Regions from separate parts of the Isoalcanivorax beigongshangi genome, predicted to be linked through region 3. Evidence: predicted binding sites of a transcription regulator. Region 3 holds the regulator's gene; each other region holds the start of a gene.
What was found. The regulator LexA, encoded in region 3, represses DNA repair genes until DNA is damaged. The targets are predictions, from matches to a motif close to TACTGTNTANNTANACAGTA.
Positions count from the first base shown of each region.

Region 1: the regulator LexA is predicted to act here: its motif matches at 2,597-2,616, upstream of ruvC (crossover junction endodeoxyribonuclease RuvC).
Region 2: the regulator LexA is predicted to act here: its motif matches at 3,161-3,180, upstream of AB5I84_RS09230 (error-prone DNA polymerase).

Region 1 is NZ_JBGCUO010000001.1:2,118,085-2,125,668, forward strand. Features, by position in the region: gene ybgC (tol-pal system-associated acyl-CoA thioesterase) at 1-233, opposite strand, end outside; gene ruvB (Holliday junction branch migration DNA helicase RuvB) at 395-1,426, opposite strand; gene ruvA (Holliday junction branch migration protein RuvA) at 1,429-2,055, opposite strand; gene ruvC (crossover junction endodeoxyribonuclease RuvC) at 2,052-2,585, opposite strand; gene AB5I84_RS09685 (YebC/PmpR family DNA-binding transcriptional regulator) at 2,698-3,438, opposite strand; gene aspS (aspartate--tRNA ligase) at 3,523-5,286, opposite strand; gene AB5I84_RS09695 (HU family DNA-binding protein) at 5,644-6,102, shown strand; gene AB5I84_RS09700 (AAA family ATPase) at 6,609-7,139, shown strand; gene AB5I84_RS09705 (PA4642 family protein) at 7,171-7,464, shown strand; gene AB5I84_RS09710 (tetratricopeptide repeat protein) at 7,581-7,584, shown strand, end outside.
Region 2 is NZ_JBGCUO010000001.1:2,019,235-2,026,818, forward strand. Features, by position in the region: gene AB5I84_RS09210 (LysR family transcriptional regulator) at 1-592, opposite strand, end outside; gene AB5I84_RS09215 (pirin family protein) at 782-1,483, shown strand; gene AB5I84_RS09220 (nitroreductase family protein) at 1,676-2,275, shown strand; gene AB5I84_RS09225 (SDR family NAD(P)-dependent oxidoreductase) at 2,419-3,135, shown strand; gene AB5I84_RS09230 (error-prone DNA polymerase) at 3,300-6,401, shown strand; gene AB5I84_RS09235 (hypothetical protein) at 6,708-6,854, opposite strand; gene AB5I84_RS09240 (P-loop NTPase family protein) at 6,851-7,285, opposite strand; gene AB5I84_RS09245 (patatin-like phospholipase family protein) at 7,301-7,584, opposite strand, start outside.
Region 3 is NZ_JBGCUO010000001.1:1,415,266-1,422,849, forward strand. Features, by position in the region: gene rlmKL (bifunctional 23S rRNA (guanine(2069)-N(7))-methyltransferase RlmK/23S rRNA (guanine(2445)-N(2))-methyltransferase RlmL) at 1-1,681, shown strand, start outside; gene AB5I84_RS06325 (glutaredoxin family protein) at 1,671-1,898, shown strand; gene AB5I84_RS06330 (TatD family hydrolase) at 1,863-2,726, opposite strand; gene lexA (transcriptional repressor LexA) at 2,744-3,355, opposite strand; gene AB5I84_RS06340 (cyclic nucleotide-binding domain-containing protein) at 3,642-4,295, shown strand; gene AB5I84_RS06345 (universal stress protein) at 4,297-4,743, opposite strand; gene topA (type I DNA topoisomerase) at 5,000-7,584, shown strand, end outside.

The DNA.
Region 1 (7,584 bases), 700 kb from region 3:
TCGATACGCGCTGGGCGCCGGTAACGAATGTCGCAGGAATGCACCACGAACTGGATGTCCTGCTCGGCCAGCAGGTAGTGCTGACTGCCGAGGCCACGCATGTATTCGGTGCGCGCCCGCTCCATAAACTTCAGGTAATTGACGTAATAGACGATGCCGCCGGCATCGGTATCTTCGATGTATACCCGTACCGGCAGGCGGAAAGGAGCAGGACTTTGGTTCGGTTCCGTCATCGTGGCCCTTGCTGGCATAACAAGCTGGAGTGCGCCGTTGTACCGCATCTGCGGCCGGCTGTCCGGGTCGAGGTCTCATCCCGACCGGCACGCATCATAGCTTGCGCCACAACTCCGGTGTGCAGCCGCAACAAAAAATAAAAAGCGGGCGTTGCCGAAGGTCAGTCGAACATGTCAGGTGGGGTCGCCGAGCGCGGCGGACGCAGGCCGAAGTGGGTCCACGCATGCTGGGTCACTTGGCGGCCGCGGGGAGTGCGGTGGATGAATCCCTGCTGAATCAGGTACGGCTCCACCACTTCTTCCAGTGTGCCGGCGTCTTCGTTGAGCGCGGCGGCGAGGCTGTCCAGCCCCACTGGCCCGCCGTCGAACTTCTCCATCATTGTAGTCAGCAGCCGCCGGTCGGTGCCGTCGAGGCCGCGCGCATCCACTTCCAGCATGTCCAGCGCCGCCCGAGCGATATCGCCGGTGATGCGGCCGTCGCCGCGCACCTCAGCGTAATCGCGCACCCGGCGCAGCAGCCGGTTGGCAATGCGCGGCGTACCGCGCGCCCGGCGCGCCACTTCTTCGGCGCCATCGTCGTCCGCGTGCAGCGCCAAAATGTCGCAGGAGCGGCGCACGATACCGGCCAGGTCTGCCACATTGTAAAATTCCAAGCGCTGCACGATGCCGAAACGGTCCCGCAGCGGTGCGGTCAGCAATCCGGCACGGGTGGTCGCCCCCACCAACGTGAATGGCGGCAGGTCGATCTTGATCGAGCGCGCCGCCGGCCCCTCACCGATCATGATGTCGAGTTGGTAGTCCTCCATCGCCGGATAGAGGATTTCCTCCACCAGCGGTGACAGCCGATGGATCTCATCGACGAACAGCACGTCGCCCTCTTCCAGGTTGGTGAGGATGGCGGCCAGGTCACCGGCTTTTTCCAGCACCGGCCCGGACGTGCTCTTCAACTCAGAACCCATCTCGCGCGCGATGATGTGCGCCAAGGTGGTTTTGCCCAGCCCCGGTGGGCCGAAGATCAGCGTGTGGTCGAGCGCCTCGTGCCGCTGGCGGGCGGCGTCGATGAAAATTTCCATGCGCTGCGCCACCTTCGGCTGGCCGTGGTAATCGGCCAAGCTGGCGGGGCGAATGGCGCGGTCGAAGTGCTCTTCAACGCGCCCCGCCGTGGCGGGGGAAATCAGGCGCTCTGAATCCATACTTAACGGGCCAGTTGTTTGAGGGTACGGCGAATCAGTTCGGCGCTATCGAGCGCGGCGATGTCATCATCGCTGAGGTCAGCAGTGGCTTTGCGCAGCGCCGCATCAGCATCTTTAGCGCGGTAGCCCAGTGCTTCCAGCGCCGCCGCCGCATCACTGCGCGCCGCATCCGCCGGCGCCAGCACCGGCGCCACGCGGCCCGGCAGCGCCCGCGGCGTACCTTCCAAGCGGCCCAACCGGTCGCCCATTTCGATCACCAAACGCTCAGCGGTTTTCTTGCCGATGCCCGGCACCCGCATCAGCGCGGCCGTATCCTGACTGTCGATGCACTGCACCAAACGCTCGGCCTCGATGCCGGACAACATGCCAAGCGCGGTCTTGGGGCCAACCCCGGACACTTTGATCAACTCGCGGAACAGCTCGCGCTCGAAGCGATCGACGAAGCCGTACAGCAACTGGGCATCCTCGCGCACCACCAGATGCGTATACAGGACCCACTCACTGCCCACCGCTGGCGCGTCGTAGAACGCGGTCATCGGTGCTTCCACTTCGTAACCGACCCCCCCTGCCTCCAGCAGCAGCCAGGGCGCACGCACTTCCAGCAGCGTGCCGCGCAAACGTCCAATCATCGTACTCGTCCATATCGGGTGCCGAGGGTGCGGGTGCCGGCCGCGCGCGCCATGCGCGCCAAGCTGACCCGCATGTGGGCATGACAGATGGCGATCGCCAACGCATCGGCGGCGTCTTCTTGGGGTTTCTTGGCCAGCTGCAACAGCCGGCAGACCATGTCGGCCACCTGCGCTTTCTCGGCCGCGCCGGTGCCCACCAGCGCCTGCTTCACCTGCCGCGCAGAATACTCGAACACCGGCAGTTGGTGCTGCACCACGGCGGCGATGGCGGCGCCGCGCGCCTGTCCCAACTTCAGCGCCGAATCGGCGTTGCGCGCCATGAACACCTTTTCCACGCTCACTTCCACCGGCAGGTGTTCACCCACCACTGCGTTCAACTCGGCAAAGATCTGTCCGAGCCGGGGGGCGATGTCCTCGCCCTTGGTGGCGATGGTGCCGCAGGCAATAAAATGGCAGCGGTTGCCGACCTGTTCGATCAAGCCGTAACCGGTGAAGCGGGAGCCGGGGTCGATGCCGAGGATACGTGTCATGGGCGCATTGATACTCAACTTATGGACAGTATGCAAGAAAAAGCCAGCGCCCCCGCCAGCAACGAAAAGGCCAGCGCAAGCGCTGGCCCTGTCACGACCGCCAACCGCTGGATCAGCCTTCGAAGTCGTCCGGGAACACCACGTTGGAGTACACCTCTTGGACATCATCCAAGTCTTCTAGGTGGTCGATCAGCTTCATTACTTTCTCAGCGGTGTCGCCGTCCACTTCGGCCTCGGTGCTCGGGCTCATGGTGACTTCGGCATTGGCCGGCTCGAAGCCCGCTGCCTTGAGCGCATCCACCACTTCACCGAACGCGCGGTCCGGGGTGGTGACCACAGTGATGGAGCCGTCGTCATCCACTTCCACGTCGTCGGCACCGGCTTCCAGCGCCACTTCCATGATGGCGTCTTCATCCAGCCCCGGCTCGAACAGAATCTCGCCGCGCTTGGTGAACAGATAAGCCACCGAGCCGCTGGTGCCGAGGTTGCCACCATGTTTGCTGAATGCGTGGCGCACTTCAGACACGGTGCGGTTGACGTTATCGGTCATGGTTTCCACCAGTACCGCCACGCCGCCAGCGCCATAGCCCTCATAGGTGATCTCAGACATGTTGCTGGTGTCGTCGTCGCCGACCCCACGCTTGATGGCCCGATCGATGGTGTCGCGGGTCATGTTGGCACTCAATGCCTTGTCCACCACCGCCCGCAGTCGCGGGTTGTCCGCCGCTTCACCGCCGCCAATTCGGGCCGCCACAGTGATTTCACGGATGATCTTGGTGAACACTTTGCCGCGCTTGGCATCCTGTGCCGCTTTGCGGTGCTTGATGTTTGCCCACTTACTATGTCCGGCCATGGTGACCTCTTTCCTATCTGTCCACGCAGTTCGTTGTCAGGGTAATACGACAGGGCCCGCAGTGCGGGCCCTGTTTGAATGCGGTCAATCGCCCTTACGCAGGGCGATGCCCAGTTCGCGCAGCTGACGGTTGCCGACTTCCGCCGGCGCCTGTGTCAGCGGGCACGCCGCAGTCTGGGTTTTCGGGAACGCGATCACGTCACGGATCGAGTCGCAGCCGGTCATCAGCATCACCATGCGGTCGAGGCCGAAAGCCAAACCGCCATGGGGCGGTGCACCGAAGCGCAGCGCATCGAGCAGGAAGCCAAACTTCTCTTCCGCTTCCTCGTCGCTGATGCCGAGCACTTTGAACACCGCACGCTGCATCGACGGCTCGTGGATACGAATGGAACCGCCGCCCAGCTCGGTGCCGTTGAGCACCATATCGTAGGCACGTGACAATGCCGCGCCGGGGTTGGCCGCCAGCTCTTCCGGGCTGCAGGACGGACGCGTGAACGGGTGGTGGCAAGCGGCCCAATGGCCTTCGTCATCCTGTTCGAACATCGGGAAATCCACCACCCACAGCGGTGCCCAGTCGCCCTGCACCATACCGCGATCGTGGCCAACGCGGATGCGCAGTGCACCCAGCGCTTCGTTCACCACCCGCGCTTTGTCAGCGCCGAAGAAGATCAGGTCGCCAGTTTCGGCGCCGGTGCGCGCCAAGATGCCTTCGATGGCGTCATCGGTGAGGAACTTGAGGATCGGTGATTGCAGGCCGTCTTGGCCGGCAGCCAGATCGTTGACCTTGATGTAGGCCAGACCCTTGGCGCCGTAGATGCCGACAAACTTGGTGTAGTCGTCGATCTCTTTACGTGACAGCTCGCAGCCGCCCGGCACCCGCAGCGCCGCCACGCGGCCATTGGGATCATTGGCCGGGCCGGAAAATACTTTGAACTCGACCTTGGCCAGCAGATCGGCGATGTCGATCAACTCCATGTCGATACGCAGGTCCGGCTTGTCGGAACCGAAGCGGCGCATGGCTTCCGAATACGGCATACGCGGGAACACCGGCAGCTCAACACCCAGCAGCTCGGTGAACACCTGGCGCACCACGGTTTCGGTGATGCCCATGATGTCTTCTTCGTTGACGAACGAAGCTTCCAAGTCGATCTGGGTGAATTCCGGCTGGCGGTCAGCGCGCAGATCTTCGTCCCGGAAGCATTTGGCAATTTGGTAGTAGCGATCAAAGCCAGCCACCATCAGCAGCTGCTTAAACAGCTGCGGCGACTGCGGCAGCGCAAAGAAATTGCCCGGATGGGTGCGGCTCGGCACCAGATAGTCGCGCGCGCCTTCCGGCGTCGCTTTGGTCAAGATCGGGGTTTCCACGTCCATAAAGCCGTGCTGCTCCAGCGCGCGGCGTACGGCAGCGGTAAGGCGCGAACGGAAGCGGAAGTTCTCGAACACCTCCGGGCGACGCAGGTCCATGTAGCGGTAGCGCAGGCGCACCTCCTCGCCGGCGGCGGAGTATTCGTCCAGCTCGAACGGCGGCGTGTCGGCGGTGTTGAGCACGGTCAGGCCGGAGCACAGCACTTCGATGTCACCGGTGGCCATACGCGGGTTGCGCACCGCTTCGTCACGCAGGCGCACACGCCCTTCCACTTGCACCACGTACTCGCTACGCACCTTGTCGGCACGGGCAAAGGCGTCGGCGGTATCTGGGTCCACCACCACCTGTACCAGGCCGGCGCGGTCGCGCAAATCAAGGAAGATCACACCACCGTGGTCACGGCGTCGATGCACCCACCCGCACAGAGTTACAGATTGGCCGTCGTGGGCGGCAGACAGATCACCACAGTAATGGCTTCGCATAGCGTCCGGTTTCCTTCGCTGAATGGGACCCGGCAACCAGGCAGGAGCTGGTCGCGGAAAGGCGGCTAGTATAGCGATTCACCCTTTCGCCAGCCATGCTCAACGCAGCCGAATCCACGGCGCCATTGCTGGAACCGGTCACAGCCCGCAAAAAAGCCAGCAAAGTACTATAAAAATCGGGGTAAACGGCTTGCTGCCCCGCTTTTCATCGCATATAACAGGCCCAGAACATGGGCACCCGCCCAGTGGCAGCAGCTGCTGCGGTCGTGATGCAGGGACAGCATCCTCTGCCGCCCAGTGTTCACATGGAACCGTTCCTGACACCGCAGAACCATCAGACGAGGGGTACTCGATCCTATGGCCGCAAAGAAAAAAGCTGCTGCTGCTAAACCTGCTGCACCCAAGACCACCGCGAAAGCCAAAGCACCAGCGAAAGCTGCTGCCAAAGCCGCCCCGGCGAAAAAACCCGCTGCCAAAGCCGCTGCTCCGCGCAAGGCCAAGGCCATCACCGAGCCGATGAACAAGACCCAGATCATGTCCACCATCGCTGAATCCACCGGCCTGAGCCGCAAACAGGTGAGCGATGTCCTGGATGAACTGGCGCTGATCATGGAAGGTCATATCGGCAAGAAAGGCGCAGGCCACTTCACGCTGCCGGGCCTGATGAAGGTCACCACCGTGAAGAAGCCGGCCACCAAGGCGCGCAAGGGTATCAACCCGTTCACCGGCGAAGAGACCACCTTCAAGGCCAAGCCGGCGAGCATCGCCGTCAAAGTTCGCCCGCTGAAGAAACTGAAGGACATGGCATCTGCCTGATCCGATCTGCCACCGGGCAGGTCCCGGTGGCAACCCTCCCTTCCTCCCACCGTTACCTGCTACAGTCCTCCGGCTCCGCCACCCTGTGCTGCTGAATTGATCCCCGTCTGACAACACTGCGCCGCCGATGGGGGTGTCGCGACGCCGCGCTTTCCTGCCGTGCTTTTGGGCCACCCCTTCTCTGCTCTCGCCGCCCTTCGCGCCTGCGTCGCTACCCCGTGTTCGCGTGTGCCCCTGTGCCCTGTTGTTTCTGTGTTTCTGTGCTTCTGTGCTTCTGTGGTTCTGAGCCCCTGCCTCCCTGTGCTTCTACAATTCTGCGGTTCTGAGCCTCTGCCTCGCTAAGCCCCCACAGATGTGCCACATGGCTGCTGGCATCCACTCCGACACCACCACTCAAGCGCGCTTGCACGACCAACTCTTCACCAGGAATCCGACAGCGCGGCCCGCAGCGCCCATCTGTGATGGCGGGCCGGGTCCTTACTTCTGCTGCTCTACGAGGAATCACCATGTCACGCATCCTATTTACCGGCGCCCCGGGCGCCGGCAAGACCACCCTGTTGAACGCGCTTGCGGCGCAGGGCTTTACCGTTGCACCAGAACTGGCGCGGGCGCTACTGGTGGATTCGCCGCTGCCGCTGGCCGGCGCGCGCCGCTGCCGGCAACTGGCCCGCGCGGAGCTGGCGCGTCACCGGCCGCCACCGGCCGGCTTAGTGCTGCATGACCGGGGCTTGCTGGACGCCTGGGTGGTGCAGCAGGCTGGCGGCCAGCGCCCGGCGCCGGCCCTGCCTCGCGCGCTGCAGCAACAGCGCTACCGGCTGGTGCTGTTTTTCCCGCACTGGCCGGCGATCTACCGTCGTGATGCCCAGCGACGCCAGTGGCCGCCGGCAGCACGCGCGTCGGCCACTGCGCTGTGGCAGGCCTGCCAGCACTGGGGCTACCGACCGCTGAGCGTGCCGTGCCTGCCACCGGCGGCACGGCTGCGCTGCGTGCTGGCGCAATTGCCTGGAGTTGAGTCCGGCCCCGGCCAATGCCCATAATCGCTGCCCCGCAGTCTAAGGAGGTCCTGTCATGTCCGAACGTAAGGACAAAAAGAAGGTGATCGGCGAGCCGATGACCGATGAGCAGATCAAGGTGTTTCTCGACAACGACCCGGAAGCCGGTGTCGATGCTGACTTCCACAGCTTGATGCGCGCCTACCGCAGCCTGCGCGAAGAGGACTTCGAACGCTTCCTCGGTTTCTTCACCGCCGCCGGCCGCCGCGTCGACGCCCGTGACCCGGCCGGTCACACACTGGCCGACCTGATCGCCGACCACGTCCGTGGCGCCGACTACTTGGACAGCCTGCGCCGCCACGGCGGTTAACCGCGGTTGCTCCCCTGCCCGCAGGCGCCGGCCCGACGGCCGGTGCCTGTGCTGCACAGCTGTGGCATTTTGTTGGGTGCTTGCCAATCACCACATAACAACAATGAGACACACCGATGC
Region 2 (7,584 bases), 600 kb from region 3:
CGTAGCTGTACATCAGCCCCTGGTGGCCCTGCAGCTGCTGTGGGTGCGCCGGCGCACCATGGCGGGCGCAATAACTCGGCGCACCTACCAACAACAGCCGCACCTGCAACAGCCGCCGCGCCAACAGGCTGGAATCCACCAGATTGGCAATGCGCAGCGCCAGATCGTAGCCCTCGCTGACCAGATCCACCTGCTTGTCGTCGAACTGAATATCGAGCTGCACTTCGGGGTGCGCGGCAATGAAGTCCGGCAGCAGCGGCGCCAATTGCGACAGCCCAAATGACATCGGCGCCGACATGCGGATCACGCCGCGCAAGCTGCAACCACGCTCCATCACTTCCGCTTCCACCGCTTCGCCTTCAGCGAGGATGCGTTCCGCGCGCTCCAGCGCCGCCGCGCCGCTTTCGGTCAGCGACATGCTGCGGGAGGTACGGTGCAGCAGCGTGATCTGCATGCGCTGTTCGAGCCGGGTGACCGCCTTGGACACGGTGCCCTGAGACAAGCCAAGCAGCTCCGCAGCGCGGGCGAACGAGCCGGTTTCCGCCACCGTGGCGAAGATCGCCCAGGCCTCCAGGTCCGGTAATTTTTTCATGGTCGCTGCTGCTCCATCGGCAAAATCCACGCCGCTCGCGGCGGCCGGGCCACAGTCTTGCACAGCCGTCCGGCCGCCTCCAACCGCGGCGCGCTAAATGGAATTGATGGCTTTCCATTGCGCCGGTTCTGGCACCTGACGCGCTGCCTTAAACTGTGCCCATCGCTTCACCGACCAGGGAGAGAGCCCATGATTGAACACCGTCCGTTTGCTGATCTTGGCGGCGCCCACCACGGCTGGCTGGACGCCAAACACCATTTTTCCTTTGCCAATTACCATGACCCGGCGCGCATGGGCTGGGGCGCGCTGCGGGTGTGGAACGATGACACCATTGCCGCCGATAGCGGCTTTCCGCCCCACGGCCACGCCGACATGGAGATCATTACCTACGTGCGCCGCGGTGCTATCAGTCACCGCGACAGCCTCGGCAACCAAGGCCGCACCGAAGCCGGCGATGTACAGGTAATGAGTGCCGGCACCGGCATCCGCCACTCGGAGTACAACCAGGAAGCCGACAGCACGCAGATTTTTCAAATCTGGCTGCTGCCGCGTGAGCACGGCACCGCACCGGCCTGGGGCACAAAACCCTTCCCGCGCCAGCAACGGGCCGGGCAATTGGTGACTCTGGCCAGCGGCAGTGGCGCGGAGGGTGCGCTGCCGATTCGCGCCGATGCCGAAGTGCTCGGCGCTACGCTCAGCGCCGGCCAGACGCTGCACTACCGGTTTGCCTCCGCGCAGCGTTACGGCTACTTGGTGCCGGCCCGTGGCCGGGTGATGGTCAATGAACTGACGCTGGACGCGCGCGACGGCGCCGCCATCCACGGCGAAACCGAGTTGGTGATCACCGCACTCGACGAGGCCGAACTGGTGCTGGTGGACAGTGGCGCCTGAATCAGCGGCCAGCGTGCTGCAATCCGAAACACTGCTATTCCATTTCAATGGTTTTGATCGCTTCGTCCTGCACTTATGATGGCGATCACCGTGGCGCGGCCCGCTTCCAGCGGCCGCCGCTGCCGACCCGATACCGCTCCGGCGCCCTGCGCCGAGCGCCTTTTCTGCACTCTCTGCCAAGGAACCCGCAGCATGAGCAACGCTTTCGTTAACGCCCTCCAAGCCCGCCGCAGCCAGTACGCGTTGGGCAATGATCTGCCGCTGTCCCAAGCAGCCGCCACCGCCCTGATCCAAGACGCGGTGCGCCACTCGCCGTCCGCCTTCAACTCGCAAAGCTCACGGGTGGTGGTGCTGTTCGGCGATCAGAGCGTGAAATTCTGGGGCTTCGTTAAAGACGCCCTGCGCCCGATCGTGCCGGCGGACGCCTTTGCCGGCACCGAGGCCAAACTGGACAGCTTCGCCGCCGGTGCCGGCACCGTGCTGTTTTACGAAGACCAGAACGTGGTGAAAAGCCTGCAAGAGCAGTTCGCACTCTACGCCGACAACTTCCCAGTATGGTCCGAGCAGGCCAGCGGCATGGCGCAACTGGCGGTGTGGACCGCGCTGTCAGAGGCCGGCATCGGCGCCAGTCTGCAACACTACAACCCGCTGGCTGACGCCGCCGCCCACGCCGAGTGGCAGCTGCCGGAAAGCTGGGTGCTGCGCGCGCAGATGCCGTTTGGTTCACACCAAGGTGAGTTCGCACCGAAAGCCTTCATCGACGACGCCGAGCGCTTCCGCGTGTTTGCCTGATCACTGTGCTGCGCCCGGTTACCCGGGCGCAGCCGCCCTCCCCCACGCCTTCTACGCCAATCTCTCAACTCCGCGGTTTGCAGCCGCGTGTCGTCAGCGCACCATAGGTGCCCCGCGCACCGACCGGCAACAGGTAACGACCAATGAAATTGATGGTGATTGGCGCTAGCAAAGGACTGGGCCGCGCCTTCGTGGAAGGGTTGTGCGTGCCCGGCGACAGTGTCATCGGCGTGTCACGTCGGCGTCCCGATGACCTGGTACTGCCCCAACAAGTGACACTGGATTGGATCGAAGCCGACCTCAGCCAACCCTTGCCCGCCTTGCAACAACTGACGCAGCAAGCCCCGGCCGCGCTGGATGTGCTGATCTGCAACCTCGGCATCTGGGAAGCCACCGCGTTCTCGGACGACTACGATTTTCTCAGCCAAGACCCGGCGCAACTGGCCGACCTGGTCAACACCAACCTCACCAGCACGCTGCTGCTGTTGCAGCTGTTGGTACCGCGCTTGCTCACCAGCCATAAACCGCGACTGCTGCTGACCGGCTCCACGTCCGGCCTGCCCGGCAGCGGGCGTCCGGAAGTGGCGTTCGGCGCTACCAAGTTCGCGCTGTCGGGCATCGCCGACGCGCTGCGTGAGAACTACCGTGGACAGAATCTCGGCGTCACCTGCCTACAACTGGGCTACCTCAACACCGACCACGACCTGCGCGTGCCGCTGTCACAAGCGGCCGCCCACGGCGACGGCGCGCTGATCCCGCTCCACGACGTGGTGCAGCTGGTGCAAAGCCTGCTGGCGCTGTCGCCGGCCAGTTATGTGCGCGAATTGGTGCTGCCGGCGATCGCCGACCCGCGCTTCTGAACCACTGCGCTGCGCCCTGTTGACACACTGTCCAAAAGGACAGTAATCTGGCCGTCCCGTGAGCACACGGATCCGTGGTACTGCAACACCACCCCCGTGATGGTCTCCCCGGCGCCAAGGACGGCGCCCGCTCACGGGCCCTGTTTCCTGCATGCGGCCGGACCATGTTTGCCGAACTGCACACCACCTCCGCGTTCACTTTCCTGACCGGGGCCAGCCAGCCGGCGGAACTGGTGCGACAGGCCAGTGCTCTGGGCTACCGGGCGCTGGCGATCACCGACGAATGCTCTTTGGCCGGCGTGGTGCGGGCGCACTGCGCCGCTGAAGCGGTGGGCCTGCCGCTGATCATCGGTAGTCAATTCCGCCTCACCGACCTACCCGGCCGGCTGGTGCTGTTGGTCAGCAACCAGAGCGCCTACACCGACCTGTGCCGGCGCATCAGCCGCGCTCGCCAACACCCGCAAAAGGGCCATTATCACGCCGACTTGGCGCTGTTCGACGACGCCGACGATGGCCTGCTGGCGCTGTGGAGCCCCGGCCCCGCCACCGATGAGGTGGCCGATCACCAAGCACTGACGGCACTCGCTGAACGCTTCCCGACCCGGCTCTGGATTGCCTGCGCGCTGCTGCACACCGGCAGCGACCGGCGCCACTACCAGCGTTTGCTAACGCTGGCCGATGCCCATGGGCTGCCCATGGTGGCCAGCAACGATGCCCACATGCACAGCCCAGAGCGCCAGCCACTGCAGGATGTACTCACCGCACTGCGCCACCGCACCAGCGTCGACGCACTGGGTGACCGCCGCTTCGCCAATGCCGAGCGCCACCTGCGGCCGCTGGCGACCCTGGCACAGCTGTATCCGCCGGCGTTGTTGCAAGAAAGCCTGCACATCGCCGCGCGCTGCCAGTTCTCGCTGCGCCAACTGCAGTACCGTTATCCGCGTGAAATCGTGCCAGACGGTCTCACTGCCCAGCAGCACCTCCGTCAGCAGGTGCAGGCCGGCGCCACACAGCGCTATCCAGACGGCGTGCCGACGGCGGTGCAGCAGCAGCTGCAGGCCGAGCTGGCACTGATCGACGAACTGGGCTATCAGGCGTTTTTCCTCACCGTCCATGACCTGGTCCGCTTCGCCCGTGGGCGCGGCATCCTGTGCCAGGGACGCGGCTCAGCAGCCAACTCGGCAGTGTGTTACTGCCTTGGCATCACCGAAGTGGACCCGGCCCGCAGCCAACTGCTGTTCGAACGCTTCCTATCCCGTGAGCGCGATGAGCCGCCGGATATCGACGTCGATTTCGAACACCAACGGCGCGAGGAAGTGATCCAGTACATCTACCGCAAATACGGCCGCGATCGCGCCGCACTGGCCGCCACCGTGATCAGCTACCGGCTGCGCTCGGCGATCCGTGATGTCGGCCGTGCGCTGGGCATCGACCGCCAGCAACTGGAACTGCTCAGCCGCCAACTGGCGTGGTGGGACCAACCCGACACGCTGTCGCAGCGGCTGCGCGAAGCCGGCCTCGGCGATTCGCATCGGGTGCGCCAGTTCCAGCTGCGGGTGCAAGAACTGGTGGGATTCCCGCGCCACCTGTCCCAGCACGTCGGCGGCTTCGTCATCAGCGATGCGCCGCTGTCGACCTTGGTGCCGGTGGAACAAGCCGCGATGCCGGACCGCACCCTGATCCAGTGGGATAAAGACGACCTGGAAGCGATGAAACTGCTGAAAGTGGACGTGCTGGCGCTGGGTATGCTCAGTGCGCTGCGGCGCATGCTGGCGCTGATCAATGAGCAGGATCCGCGCCGCCGGCAACCGTTGACGCTGGCCGACCTGCCGGCGGAAGACCCGCACACCTACGCCATGCTTTGCAACGGCGACAGCGTCGGCGTGTTCCAAGTGGAATCTCGCGCGCAGATGAACATGCTGCCGCGCCTGCGCCCACGCACCTTCTACGATCTGGTGGTGCAAGTGGCGATCGTGCGCCCAGGCCCGATCCAGGGGCAGATGGTGCACCCCTATCTGCAGCGGCGGCAGGCACCGCAACAGGTGCAATACCCCGATCCGGCCGTGGAGCAAATCCTCGCACGCACCTTGGGCGTACCCATTTTCCAAGAACAAGTGATCAAGATGGCGATGGTGTGCGCCGGCTTCACCGCCGGCGATGCCGATGCGTTGCGCCGCGCCATGGCGCGTTGGGGCAAGAGCGGCGAGCTGCTGCAATTTCGTCATCAACTGCTGGAGGGTATGCGCGCACGCGGCTACGACGCCAGCTTTGCCGAGCGCCTGTTCGAGCAAATGAAGGGCTTCGGTGCTTACGGTTTTCCGGAGTCCCATGCCGCCAGCTTCGCGTTGCTGGTGTACCAGTCGGCATGGCTGAAACGCCACCATCCGGCGGCGTTCTACGCTGGGCTGCTGAACAGCCTACCGATGGGGTTCTACTCACCGTCGCAGCTGTTGCAGGACGCCCAACGCCACGGCATTGAGGTGCGGCCGGTGTGCGTCGACCACAGCCACTGGGACTACAGCTTGGAAGATGCCGAGCGTTTGCGTTTCGGCCTGCAACCGGCGTTGCGGGTCGGTCTGCGCCAGGTCCAAGGGCTGGCGCAGGAGGCCGCCGAACGCGTGGTGGCGGCCCGCCAACAAGGTCGTTTTCGTTCCGTGGCAGAACTGTGCCAACGGGCGGCGCTGCCCCCCAAGGCCCGGCGTGCACTGGTGGCCGCCAACGCACTACAGCGCCTGTGCGGCCACCGTCACCAGGCGCACTGGGCGATGCAGGCGGTGCCACCCGTCAGCCCGTTGCTGCCCGCCGACAGTCTGCGCGACAGCCCGGTATACCTGGATGCGCCGTCGGAATTCGATAGTCTGCGCGCCGACTACGCCAGCTTGCATCTGTCGCTGGGCCGGCACCCGCTGGCGCTGCTGCGGCCACTGGCGCCGTTCAGTCACTACCTCACTGCACGCCAACTGCGCCGCCAACGTCACGGCGCGCTGGTGCGGGTGGCCGGGCTGATTACCACCCGCCAGCGCCCCGGCACCGCTTCCGGTGTGTTATTCCTGACGCTGGAAGACGAGACCGGCAACACCAATGTGGTGGTGTGGCGCACGCTGCAAGAGCGCTACCGACGCGCCCTGCTGGGCGGGGTACTGATAGGTATCACCGGCACCTTGGAAAAAAGCCCGGAGGGGGTGGTGCATCTGGTGGCAGGCCGCATTACCGATCACAGCAGCGCGCTGGCCGGGCTGCGGCCGGACTCCCACGATTTTCATTGAATCCGGCATCTGCACAGCGGCGATACAAGCTTGTTCGCGGGCTGTTTTAGCGCGCGCAGCGCTGACCAAGCCAGGGTGACGCTCACCGGCTTGGAGCCGTGATCACTCTGTCGGAAAAAAGCCGCGCGGCGCCTCACGTTACCGCGCACAGCAACAGCAGGCGGCCCGAGCTGATGACGACGCAACCGAGCTCCAGTAACAACCGCACCACAACGCAATCAAGGATAAAACCCGCGACCGGCTGCTGCAGTCAGCGCCGTGCTGCGTGGGCTCGACCCGCGCACTGGCCATTGGCGTGCACACCCCTTACGGCGCTGGCAATTGCCACTGCCGGTAAGCCGCAGCCAGCGCCGCCACCGAACCCAGATAGGCTTTCGGCAATGTCACCTCGGCAAAGAGCTGCCGGTAGCGGCGCCGGTTCGGCGGCGTCGCCACGGTGATAGGCCGGATCATGCTCCACTTGATGCGGTCACGGTTGCCCACCAGACCGCCCGCCCGCGGATGACGGTGCGGGTTCGACGCAGATAGCGCCATAGGCTCACGGCGGTGCTGGCATCCAACACGATCAACCCGGTGGCGCGCGCCAACCGGGCCGGCAACAAAGTGCTGTAGTGGCCCTCCATCACCCAAGCTGGCGTCGCTACCGCCGCTTGGTGCTGGGCGGCAAACTCAGCCAACGGCCGCGGCTGCCAATCACTTCCTGGACGGTGATAAAGCTGGTCGAGATGCACCACCGGCAGCTGCTGGCGGGCAGCAATGCGGGTAGCCAAGGTGGACTTGCCGCTAGCCGATGGTCCAAGGATCACCACCCGCGGGCCCAGTTGCGCCAAGCTTGGCAGCGGTCGGTCTGCCATGGCGTGCAGCGGCCGCACGGTGGCGCTCACCCGCTCACCACGCCATCAACGGAACAACTCGCCGAGGAAGATGTTCACCGAATAGTCGCCGCCTTCGGCGAAGCCCACCGACAGGTAAGCCGGCCCCAGCGGCGTGCGCGCGCCGAGGAACACACTGCCGCCCACGGTGGCGTCGGACCAACGCATTTCATCGCGCGTTTCCCAGACGTTACCGCGTTCCAGCGACGCGCCGAGGTAGAGCGGCACCGGCGACGGCAATGGCGTTTTCTCACCCAGCGGTGTCAGGGCCACTAACCGCGTCAGGGCGCGGTGCTGTCCCCAGCGGCTGC
Region 3 (7,584 bases):
GCAGCGCCGTGGTTACCGACTCGATGGTGGTGCCGCACCGCTGCGGGAAACCTTGGCGGCTGCGGTGCTGGAGGCGGCGGAGTGGCCGGCACGGGTGCAGGCTGAAGAGCCGGCGCGGTTGGTGGATCCGTTCTGCGGCTCTGGCACCTTGCTGCTGGAAGCCGCGGCGTTAGCGCTGAACATCGCACCGGGGCTCGGGCGCACCGAGTTTGGCTTGCTGCATTGGGCGCCGGTGCCGCAAGCAGAGTGGCAAACACTGCGTCAGCAGGCGCAGGATGCCCGCCGCAGTGCACCGGCGGGTCTGTCGCTGAAAGGCTTTGACGCTGACGCAAGCGCCTTGGCGGCCGCCCATGCCAACGCGGCGCGAGCTGGGCTCGGTGCTTTGATTCACTTTGAGCGCCGCGAGCTGGGTGCATTGCGGCGGCGTGACTTCATTGCCCGTGACGCCGTTGGCACAGGGTTGGTGGTGACCAACCCGCCGTGGGGCGAGCGGTTGGAAGAGCAAGAGCGGGCCGGTTGGTTGTGCCAGGCGCTGGGCCAGGTGATGCTGCGCTGCGTTCCTGACTGGACGGCGCTGGTGATTGCCAGCAAGGCGGAGATGCTCGACCGCAGCGGCATGGAGGCGGACGCGCATTGGAAAGTGCGCAACGGCCCGTTAACGGTTTACTTGCGCCGCATGCGCCCGGTGCGCCGGCCGCTGCCGGCACCGTTGCAGGTGATCGGCGAGCTGGCGTTCGAGCCGCCGGAACAGGCGGTGGCGCTGGTGAATCGGTTGCGCAAGAACAGCCGCCAACTGCGCAAATGGCTGGATCAGTCTGGGGTGCAGGCCTACCGGCTTTACGATCGCGATTTGCCGGAATTCAACTTCTCCATCGACATCTACGGCGACAAAGTGCTGTTGCAGGAATATGCGCCGCCGAAGTCGGTGGATGAAGCCGCAGCGGCGCAACGCCGCACTTGGGCGGTCACTGCGGTGCGGGCAGCGCTGGGGGCTCACCGTGAGCAAGTGTTCCTGCGCACCCGCGCTCAGCAGCGCGGCCGTGGCCAGTATCAGAAACTCGATCAAGCCAACGATTACGAAGTGGTCCAAGAAGGCAATGTACGGTTGCTGGTGAACCTGCGCGATTACCTCGACAGCGGTCTGTTCCTGGACCACCGCCCGATGCGGCTGCGCTTGGGTGAAGAGGCTGCCGGGGCGCGCTTCCTCAACTTGTTTGGTTATACCGGCGCGGCCACGCTACATGCTGCCGCTGGCGGCGCGCGCAGCACCGTGACCGTGGATGCTTCACGCAAGTATCTGGACTGGGCTGGCTGCAACCTGGCGCTGAACGGTTTTGGCTCAGTGCAGCATCAATTGGTGCGTGCCGATGTGCGCCAGTGGGTGGCAGAAAATCACCATGAGTTCGATCTGATTTTCTGTGACCCGCCGACCTTCTCCAACAACAAGAGCCGCGACGATTTCGTGGTGCAGCGCGATCATGCCGAGCTGATTCGCAACTTGATGAAGCACTTGGCCCCGGGCGGCGCGTTGTACTTCTCTTGCAACTTCCGCCGCTTCGAAATGGACGCGGAGATCAGCCGCTGGTATCAGGTTGAAGACATCAGTCGTTGGAGCATCCCGCCGGATTTCCAGCGCAACGAGCGCATTCACTATTGCTTCCGGATCAGCCATGGAGATTGAGCTGCTCACTACTCTGGGCTGCCATCTGTGCGAACGGGCCGAGCAATTGGTGCTGCAAGCTTGGCCGCAGGCGACGCTGGTGCGGATCGACATTGCCGAAGATGACGCACTGATCGCCGACTACGGCGAGCGCATACCGGTACTGCGTTACCAAGGGCATGAGCTGGCGTGGCCGTTCGGATTACTGGATGTGCGCGAGCGCTTGGTTCAGCGCTGACTCGTCGATGCCGAACAGCGCCACGCTGTTGGCGTAGCTGCAGGCCGCCACCTGGGCACTGCTCTGGTGGCGGTGGCGCGCCACTTCTGCCACCACCCAAGGCAACAGTGCCGGCTCGTTGCGGCCGCGTTGCGGTGGCTTGTCGGTGAGAGTGCGCGGCAGCAGGTAGGGTGCGTCGGTTTCTACCAACAAGCGCGCGTCGGGAATGTTATGCACGATCTGCTGCAACGCCTGGCCACGCCGCTCATCGCAAATCCAACCGGTGATGCCGATGTGGCAATCGAGATCGAGATAAGCAAATAGTGCCTCGCGACTGCCCGTGAAGCAGTGCACTACGGCGCCGCTGAGGTGGTCGCGGAAATCGCGCAGGATCGGCAGAAAGCGTTCGTGGGCATCCCGCTCATGCAAGAACACAGGTTTGCCGTTCTGTGCCGCCAACTCCAGCTGGCGGATGAACGCCTGCTCCTGCTGCGGGCGGGGAGAAAAGTCGCGATTGAAATCCAGTCCGGCCTCACCGACTGCGCGGATGCGTGGATCGGCCAGCATGGCTGCCAATTCAGACCAGAACGACGGGGTTGCCTCACGGGCGTGATGGGGGTGCAGCCCGGCAGTGGCAAACAGCTGGGGGTGAGCGTGTGCCAGAGCCAGCGCAGCGGCATTGCTGTCGGCGTCGGTGCCAGTGACTAACTGCCAGCGCACACCGGCATCACGGGCGCGGGCTAAGACAGCGTCCAAGTCGGCGGCGAAACGGGAATCGGTCAGGTTGACGCCAATATCGGCCAGCACGGAACAGTCACCTTGCAACGGGAACGGGCCGGCAGTGTACACGGCCGCTCCCGCAACGGTTAACCGGCGTCGCGGATCAGTCCCACGAAAATACCTTCGATCACCAGCCGATCGGCTTCCACTTCAATGGGCTCATAAGCGTCGTTGGCGGGTAGCAAAGTGGCACCGCGATTGTTCAGCCGCAGCGTTTTCACCGTGACATCATCGTCGAGCCGGGCCACCACAATCTGGCCAGAGCGCGCCACGCTGCTCTTGCGCACGGCAATCAGGTCGCCGTCGAAAATGCCGGCATCCTTCATGCTGTCGCCTTGCACCCGCAGCAGGTAAGTGGGGCGTTGGCGGAACATGCCGGCCGGCACCGGAACCGACCGCTCCACGTTCTCCACCGCTTCGATTGGTACCCCGGCGGCGACTCGGCCGATCACCGGCAGTTCGTCGTCGGCCGCAGCGTTGTCCTGCTGCAGCAATTGGATACCACGCGAGCGATCGTTATAGAGGCGGATGCAGCCCTTGCGCTCCAGCGCGCGCAAGTGGTCTGAGGCGGCATTCTTGGATTGGAAGCCCATCAATTCGGCCAATTCAGCGCGCGTTGGCGCCATGCCGGTGCGGGCTTTGAACTGGCGAATGCAATCGAGTACCTGTTGTTGCCGGGCTGTCAGTTTCTCGCTCATGGCTCTGTCCTCATTGACTGACGCGATGCTAGCACAGGCACTGTCGATATGAACAGTGTTGTTTGGTCAGTTCGAGGCCTTGCCTGTGGTCGGCTGCAGGTTGGCGTTGGTCGGGTCATCGGTGTGCGGATGACTGCGCTGGATCAACATCCGCGGCGATAGTGGCTTGAGATCGCCGCAGCGGCATTGCAGCATGCCGCCATTCGTTCGGCGTGGGGGCGCCGGACTCCTTGCACGTCAGGCCAAGGCGGACGGCCGCACTCTATTTTAATCGGGGATCTACAGCATGCATCAGGCCGACGCTAAAGCGTTTTCGGCGGAGCGTATCCGCCAACTGGTTTCCGGCATTCCATTTTTCAACGAGGTCAGGCACCGCGACTTGGCGCAATTTGAAGCGCTGTTGGGGCAATGTGAGCTGTGGGTGGCGGGGCCGGGGGACACCGTGATTCAGCGCGGGCAGGATGAGCCGTTTTTGTACTTCTTGCTGCGTGGACAGCTGGTGGTGACCGGGCATAGCGGCGTGACCGCTGAAGTACTCAACTATATTTCACCCGGTGAGGTGTTCGGGGCGCTGGCGATGCTGCGCGGGACGCCGCGCAGTGCCACGGTACGGGTGGACGACAGCACCCGCGAAGCGGTGCTAGCGCGGCTCGACTACGCGCCATTCCAAGACCTACAGCAGCGTGGGCGCTTCGATCTGCAAACTCGGCTGGCGTTCTACAGCATGCTGGTCCACAACATCCGCTGGACGCTGGAGGTGTATCGCATGAGCGATCCACAGCATGAAGTGGCGGCGGCGATGCGTAAACTGCCGCTGTACAGCGGCCCGCGCGGTACCGAGCAGGAGCTATTGGCGCTGCATGAGCAGGCTCATGCACTGGCCGACCTGCTGTGCCAGTGGCACCAGGTGCCGCTGCGCGCGACACCCCAGCACCTCTGAATCAGTTACGGCATTTCTGGATTTTCACCGCCAGCACGTCGCAGCGCGCGCCGGGCACCACGCCTCGGGCTGTGGAGCCGAGCAGAATGGCGAGGCCGGTGCGGGTGTGGCTGCCGACCACGATCAGGTCGACGTCCAACGCCTCGGCTTTTTCCTGAATGGTTTTCTCGATCGAGCCCATCTCGACATACACCCGCTCGGCAGGGATGCCGTAGGTGTCCGCATAGCGGCGCACGCTGGTGCGTGCTTGATCCATGATGCCGGTCTGTAGCTCGGTGACATCAATCGGAATGTCGGCGCCGTAGGCCAGTGCCAGCGGCTCGATCACATGCAGCAGGTGCAGGCGGCCGCTGGTACCACAGCACACCGAGCGGGCGCGTTCCAGAATCTGCTGGGACTCTTCGCTGCCGTCGATGGCGACCAGCACGTCCTTGTATTCGTTGCTCATGACTGGGCTCCCTTGGATGGATTCGGGGCTCTATGATGGCGCCTGCTTTTTGCTGCTGTCCACAATCGCTCTGCTTGCGGTGCCCTGGGCGACCAATGTTATAAGGCGCCGGTGAGGGCGGCAGAGGCACCGAACGCAGGACCGTCCTTGACCTTTAGGATGGCCGCCTGCCTAAATAGCGGCCTCATGAGCGCCGGGCACCCCCGGCAGCGGTCTGCAACCGCTACTGATCACCGCACAGCGAGTACGTAAAAGAATGGCCAAATCGCTTGTCATTGTGGAGTCGCCTGCCAAGGTCAAGACCATCAACCGGTTCCTTGGGGATGATTTCATTGTCAAATCCAGCGTCGGGCATGTGCGCGATCTGCCGGTCAGCGGTGGGGCGAAGTCGTCGCCGGCTGAGCGCGCCAAAGAAGCAGCCTACACTCGCTCGCTGCCGCCCGAAGAGCGGGCACGCTACAAAAAGAAGAAGGCACACGAACAGCTGATCAACCGTATGGGCGTGGACCCGGAGCGGGATTGGAGCGCGCACTACGAAGTGCTGCCCGGCAAAGAAAAAGTCATTGATGAGCTGAAGCGTCTGGCCGGCAAAGTCGACCACATTTATCTCGCCACCGACCTTGACCGCGAAGGGGAAGCGATCGCTTGGCACCTGCGGGAAGTGATTGGCGGCGATGACGACCGTTACCGCCGGGTGGTGTTCAACGAGATCACCCGCAAGGCGGTGCAAGCTGCCTTTGAAGAGCCCGGCAAGCTCGACATGCCGCGTGTGGAAGCGCAGCAGGCGCGTCGCTTCCTCGACCGGGTAGTAGGCTTCATGGTGTCGCCACTGCTGTGGGACAAGATTGCCCGGGGGCTGTCAGCCGGCCGAGTACAGTCGGTGGCGGTGGAACTGGTGGTGGAACGTGAGCGGGAAATTCGTGCCTTCCAGCCGGATGAATTCTGGGAAATCTACGCCGATACCCAAGCCGAGCAGGGCACCGACGTGCGTATGGACGTCACCCGCTTCCAAGGTGTGGCGTTCCGGCCGGATAACGAAACCGATGCGCGCCGCCACCAGCAGGCGCTGCGTGATGCTGCGGCTCTCACGGTGCAGGGGCGTGAGGACAAGCCGACTCGCTCCAAGCCGTCGGCACCCTTCATTACCTCCACGCTGCAGCAGGCCGCCAGCACCCGCCTTGGCTACAGCGTGAAGAAGACCATGACGCTGGCCCAACGCCTGTACGAAGCTGGTCACATCACTTACATGCGTACCGACTCCACTAACCTGTCGGCAGATGCGGTGGCCGCGTGTCGGGCGTGGATCGGCAGCAACCTCGGTGACCGTTACCTGCCAGAGCAAGCGCCGAACTACTCCAGCCGTGAAGGCGCGCAGGAAGCGCACGAGGCGATCCGTCCCTCGGATGTCACCCGCGAGCCGGAATTGCTGCTGGACATGGAGCGCGACGCGCGCCGTCTGTATGAACTGATCCGGCTGCAATTCATCGCCTGCCAAATGCCGCCGGCGGAATACCTAGCCAGCACCATCACCGCCACCGCCGGTGATTACGAGCTGAAGGTCAAGGGCCGCATCCTTAAATTCGACGGTTGGACCCGCGTGCTGCCACCGGCGGCGCGCAGCAAGGGCCAAGAAGACGTGGTGCTGCCTGATTTGTCAGCCGGTCAGAAGCTGACTGTCAACGAGGTAGTGGCCACGCAGCACTTCACCAAACCGCCGGCCCGTTTCACCGAAGCCAGCTTAGTGCGCGAATTGGAGAAGCGCGGCATCGGTCGGCCGTCCACCTATGCGGCAATCATTTCCACGATCCAAGATCGGGGTTACGTGCGGTTGGAAAACCGCCGCTTCTATGCCGAGAAAATGGGTGACATCGTCACCGACCGGCTGGTGGAAAATTTCCCCAACCTGATGGACTACGGCTTCACTGCCAGCATGGAAGAAACGCTCGACAAGATCGCCGCTGGCGAACTCGATTGGCGCCAGGTGCTGGATGATTTCTACAGCGATTTCCGCAAGCGGTTGGAAGCGGCCCAAGGCGACGGCGCCGGTAAGCTGGCGCAGGGCGGCATGCGTGCCAACCTACCCACCGACACCGATATTCCGTGCCCTACTTGCGGGCGTCCGATGCAAATTCGTACCGGCTCCACTGGGGTATTCCTCGGTTGCTCCGGATACAGCCTGCCGCCGAAAGAACGCTGCACGGCCACGCTCAACCTGTTGCCCGGCGACGAGGCAGTTGGTGCCGACGATGCCGAAGCGGAAGCGCTGGAGCAGCGTCTGAAAAAGCGCTGCCCGATTTGCAGTACCGCCATGGACAGCTACCTGCTGGACGAAAGCCGCAAACTGCATATCTGCGGCAACAACCCCGATTGCGCCGGCTACGTGGTGGAGCAGGGCGAGTTCCGCATCAAGGGCTATGACGGCCCGGTGCTGGAATGTGAAAAGTGCAGTAGCGAAATGCAGTTGCGCACCGGCCGTTTCGGCAAGTTCTTCAAGTGCACCAACGAAGCCTGCGGCAATACCCGCAAGCTGTTGCGCAGCGGCGAGCCGGCGCCACCCCGCGCCGACCCGATCCCGATGCCGCATCTGCGCTGTCAGAAAGTGGATGACTACTATCTGCTGCGTGACGGTGCCTCTGGTCTGTTCCTCGCCGCCAGCCAGTTCCCGCGCAACCGCGAGACTCGGGCGCCGTCGGTGGAAGAAGTGCGCAGTGTGCGCGAGCAGCTGGATCCGAAGCTGTTGTACTTGGCTGACGCGCCGACTCATGACAGCGCCGGCAACGCGGCGATCCTGCGCTATGCCCGCAAGAGCAAAGAGCAGTACGTCACCACCGAAGTGGACGG